DNA from 2 places in the Bacillus sp. Marseille-Q1617 genome. Region 1 is predicted to be linked to the other one. Evidence: a T-box and tRNA genes for the amino acid it is inferred to sense, from the RefSeq annotation. Region 1 holds a T-box; the other holds one or more tRNA genes.
The links. The T-box of region 1 lies ahead of HWX64_RS09105 (tryptophan--tRNA ligase). A T-box ahead of a tRNA ligase gene usually reads a tRNA of that ligase, here a tRNA-Trp.
Positions count from the first base shown of each region.

Region 2: it encodes a tRNA-Trp, which carries the amino acid that the T-box ahead of HWX64_RS09105 (tryptophan--tRNA ligase) is inferred to sense. The anticodon was not compared.

Region 1 is NZ_CAHJXM010000001.1:1,837,360-1,839,823, forward strand. Features, by position in the region: gene HWX64_RS09095 (NUDIX hydrolase) at 1-352, shown strand, start outside; gene HWX64_RS09100 (metal-dependent hydrolase) at 437-1,063, shown strand; T-box leader at 1,117-1,360, shown strand; gene HWX64_RS09105 (tryptophan--tRNA ligase) at 1,409-2,410, shown strand.
Region 2 is NZ_CAHJXM010000002.1:470,441-472,904, forward strand. Features, by position in the region: gene galE (UDP-glucose 4-epimerase GalE) at 1-346, shown strand, start outside; tRNA gene HWX64_RS13880 (tRNA-Val) at 584-659, shown strand; tRNA gene HWX64_RS13885 (tRNA-Ser) at 810-902, shown strand; tRNA gene HWX64_RS13890 (tRNA-Tyr) at 924-1,007, shown strand; tRNA gene HWX64_RS13895 (tRNA-Trp) at 1,113-1,186, shown strand; tRNA gene HWX64_RS13900 (tRNA-Gly) at 1,193-1,266, shown strand; gene HWX64_RS13905 (HAMP domain-containing sensor histidine kinase) at 1,595-2,464, shown strand, end outside.

The sequences.
Region 1 (2,464 bases):
TTGCATCAATGAACTTATTTTTACAGGTGTAATCAAGGAAGAGTTGAATGGCGGGGGTTTTACAGACCGTGAATTAGCAAATGTTTTTCTATTTACAAAACCGGTGGCATTTGAACACTTTTCTCTTCAAGTGGAGGAATGTTCAGGGATCTTCCGTACGAGTCTGCGGGACTTCGAGCATCTTTTTTTCCAGGAAAAAGCTGAGATCGAATCAGAGGGCTTTATTGTTAATGAAGATTCAAATAAGGTATACATTAGCAGGAACATTTCAATAAATGATTTTGTAGACCATCCGCTGTCTTATTTTCATGAAATTATTAAGATAGTAAAGAGACAGCTGTTGGAAAAATAATTCAAGTTTCCCATGTTCATTTTATCCTTAATCCTCTATCATGATAATTTCAGTATTTATGCATGCAGATTAAGGGGGAGTGTTGTGAACGGTACAGCACATATGGCCGCGGGAGCAGCGGCAGGATTTATTACAGCCAATTCAATGGGATCAGACTTAAGCACGACTGCCATACTTGTTACAGTCGGTGGAATTGCCGGTCTGATGCCAGATATGGATATTGATGGCAAGCTTAGTAATAAGGTGACATTTTCACCGAGGATGATTCGGGCGGTGGCACAGGTAATTGGTTTTATGATGATGGTTTACAGTTTCCTGGAAGAGCAAGGAAGGGAACAATGGATCGGTATAGGGTACGGTATCGGTATTTTACTGCTTTCCACCGTGATTACTCAGAGGAGGATGCTGACCTTTACGGGAATCGGGGTGACGGCAGCAGGCTGGCACCTTAGTGAAACCTGGATATGGCTGCTTGGAATTTACATCGTAATCGCTTCACTTGTTTCACACCGGAGTTATACTCACTCTCTGCTGGGTTTGACTTTTTTTGGATTCATCGCAAAATACTTTGAGTCTTCACTGATGATTGAGGGCATTTTTGAAGCGTGCATGCTGGGATATGCCAGCCACTTAGTCGGGGATATGAAATTCCTTCCTTTCAATAAAAGAGGCGTCAAATTATTTCTGCCATTTACAACGAAAGAAATATAAAATTTGTTGACCATTTTTTTCACGTGCTATAAAATATTGGAAACAAGAATATAACCTATGCAATGATGAAGAAAAGTAAGCTGTTGAAACACTCCAGAGAGCTGATGGCCGGTGAGAATCAGTGTGGGAAAACAGTCGAATGGGCTTTTGAGCATCCAGGCTGAAATAAAAGTAGGTTTGGCGGAAAGTCCCACCGATACAAGGGACAATGTATCGAGGAAGGATTCCTCTGTACAGATAAGTGCGTTCACGGCAGTGGACGAATGAAGGTGGCACCACGGGTTTCCCGTCCTTTTTAGGACTGGAAGCCTTTTTGTGTTTAAAGAAATGGGAGGAATGAAAGTAATGAAAAAGCAAGTGTTGACCGGAATCAAACCAACAGGCAGGGTGCACCTGGGGAATTATATCGGTGCCATAAAACCCGCTCTTGAGCTGGCCGAAAATGAATTATACCAGCCTGCATATTTTGTAGCGGATTATCATGGACTTACGAAGATACATGACAGAGAGGAAATGAACCAGCTCAGCAGGGGCATTGCAGCAACTTGGTTAGCGTTGGGGCTTGATCCGGAAAAAGCAATCTTTTACAGGCAATCAGATGTTCCGGAGATTTTTGAATTAAGCTGGATTTTAGCCTGTTTCTCACCAAAAGGATTGATGAACCGCGCACATGCCTATAAATCCATTGTCGAGGAAAATCATCACTCAGGGAGAGAAGCAGATACAGGGGTAAATATGGGGTTATTTACGTATCCGATCTTGATGGCTGCGGATATTCTTCTTTTTCAAGCTGAAATTGTTCCGGTTGGTAAGGATCAAATCCAGCATGTTGAAATCGCAAGGGATATCGCTGAAAGCTTTAATCATACCTACGGGGAAACATTCACACTGCCTCAGTATGTCATCGAAAAAGAAACCGCAGTACTCCCCGGATTGGATGGACGTAAAATGAGTAAAAGCTATAATAATACCATTCCATTATTCGAAGAACCGAAAAAGCTCCAAAAACTGATCAATAAGATCAAGACAGATTCCAGTCCGCCTGAAGCGCCGAAGGATCCGGATGATTCCATCATTTTTTCGTTATATAAAGAATTTGCAACAGAAGTTCAAACACAAGAAATGAGAAGTCGCTTCCTAACCGGGATCGGCTGGGGTGAAGCCAAGAAAGAGCTTTTTAAAGTCATGAATGTACATTTAGAAGAACCGCGTGAAAAATATAATGAGTTGATGGCATCCCCTGATAAGCTTAATGAAATGTTATTGCATGGTGCGGAAAAAGCAAGAAAGAAAACCAGACCTTTCTTAGAAGAAGTCAAAATGAAAATCGGGATCATCCACTCTTAAAGGTGAAAATATTAAAAGAGGCTGGGACATACACAGATGTCCCAGCCTCTTTCC
Region 2 (2,464 bases), on a different contig from region 1:
TGGAAATGATTATCCTACAGTAGATGGTACAGGTGTCAGAGATTATATTCATGTATTAGACTTGGCTGATGGACATGTTGCAGCTCTGGATCACCTTGAGGAAGGTGCTCATGTTTATAACTTGGGTACTGGCCGAGGTACAAGTGTACTAGAGCTTATTAAAGCTTTTGAGGAAGCGAATGGAATTGAAATACCTTATGAAATTACAGATCGCAGACCTGGAGATATTGCTTCTTGTTATGCTGATACCACTAAAGCAAACCGTGAATTAGGCTGGTCAGCAAAACGGGACATGATCGCCATGTGCAGGGATTCATGGAGATTTGAAAAGAACTTTAATAAGTAATGGGTATGATAAAGTATCCTGCACAAGGGAGCTAATCTGTGTAGGGTACTTTATTATCTAAACACCTAATGGAAAAAGAAGCCCAACCTTGGATAGGCATCTATCAATTTTATTTAGTCATCAGAGATATAAACCAGTCTGAAGCCGAGGGCGAATATTTTTTATGCATAGAGTTGACATTTTTAAAATGAATTGATAGATTAATATAGGTCGTCACATTTTAAAGATTGTATTTACGGAGGATTAGCTCAGCTGGGAGAGCATCTGCCTTACAAGCAGAGGGTCGGCGGTTCGATCCCGTCATCCTCCACCATGGATTTTTTACTGAGCGAAAGCGGAGTAAAAAGATCCTTTTTCCTTAAACTTGCGAAGCGAAAGCGGAGCATCACTAAGCAAAAGTAGGCAAGCCTTATTATAGGCAGTTAAAACAACTGCTCATAAGTTAAGCAGCAGCCAATCACACGGAGGAATACCCAAGTCCGGCTGAAGGGATCGGTCTTGAAAACCGACAGGGGTGTTAAAGCCCGCGGGGGTTCGAATCCCTCTTCCTCCGCCATATTTGTTTTTATTCTCTCATGGAGGGGTAGCGAAGTGGCTAAACGCGGCGGACTGTAAATCCGCTCCTTCGGGTTCGGCAGTTCGAATCTGCCCCCCTCCACCAAGCTTTTTTACGAAGCGTCAGCGGAGTAAAATAAGCATCCTTGAATATTGCGCAGCGAAGCGGAGCAATATGCTTCTAAGCGAAGAGTAAGAAATAAATTTTCATAGGGGTATAGTTTAACGGTAGAACGAAGGTCTCCAAAACCTTTGGTGTGGGTTCGATTCCTACTACCCCTGCCACATACTGCGGGTGTAGTTTAATGGTAAAACCTCAGCCTTCCAAGCTGATGTCGTGGGTTCGATTCCCATCACCCGCTCCAATAGTAATTTCAAAGGGTCAGTTCTTGTGTTTCTCACCATTTTGGGGAAAGCAGAAGAACGGACCTTTTTTTATTTGAAAGTAAAAAATATCTGTATAAATAATGATACACTATTATCAAATAGCTTATTTATTTAAACAAACGTTTGATTAACATTTCCTGTTTTATAGTATAAGCGTGCTTAAGAATTAAACAGGTGTTTAATAGATGATAAGAAGGACAGCGGGACGTATCGCATGGCCCTTGTTGACTATTTCGGATTTATGTAAGATAGTTACTATGACCTGTTACTGATAAGTAGATAAATAGTTTGTTAGTAGGTGAAGCAATGAGGGAATTTCAGCAAGGGATACAGAAAAGAAATTATTATATAATTGTCTCTATCATTATTGTTTTGATGGTGATGGGGGTCGTGATTGATAACCCGGTGAATGATCGCTTTGTTGTGCATGGGGCGATGGTGTTCATCGTATCCGTATGTCTGCTGCTATATCCCGTGTATGAAACGACTTGGATAAGATATGCGACGGTCATTGCGTCGACCGGGTATTTTTACAGCCTGTTTTATTTGTATCCGGAAACATGGTCGGGATTTGTTTTATTGTGTTTTGTTCCTGCATTGTCCATCCTCTTTTTTGACAAGTGGCTGTTTTATTTTTCGCTAGTATTAAACGCATGTTTTATCGGGGTGACATTCAGTTATATTGGGATTATTGATAAAGGAGAAGCTTACTCATACATTTACGAAGATATTGCTGGGAACTCTGTAAACTTTATTGCGAGTCAGGTTATCCTTTATTTTATTTTTCATCTATCAAATGTACGGATTCAAAAACTGCGAATGTATTATGAGCAGGTGCAGCAGGCTGAACGGCTTAAGACGACTGGCCAGATGGCAGCTGCGGTCGCCCATGAAATCAGGAATCCACTTACTGTGGTAAAGGGATTTCTTCAATATTACAAGGGAGATCCTGAATTGAATCAACGTTTAAAACGGAATCTATCATTGATGATCGATGAGCTCCATACTGCGGAGCACGTGATTTCTCAGTTCCTGTCCATTGCCAAGCCGGATCAAGCGAAAAATATGGATTGGATCGATATGTCGACCGTATTAAATGATGTGACGGAGCTGTTAATAATGTACGGATTACTGAATGATAACAATATCGAGCTCTCGGTGGAGAATGATTGCTTG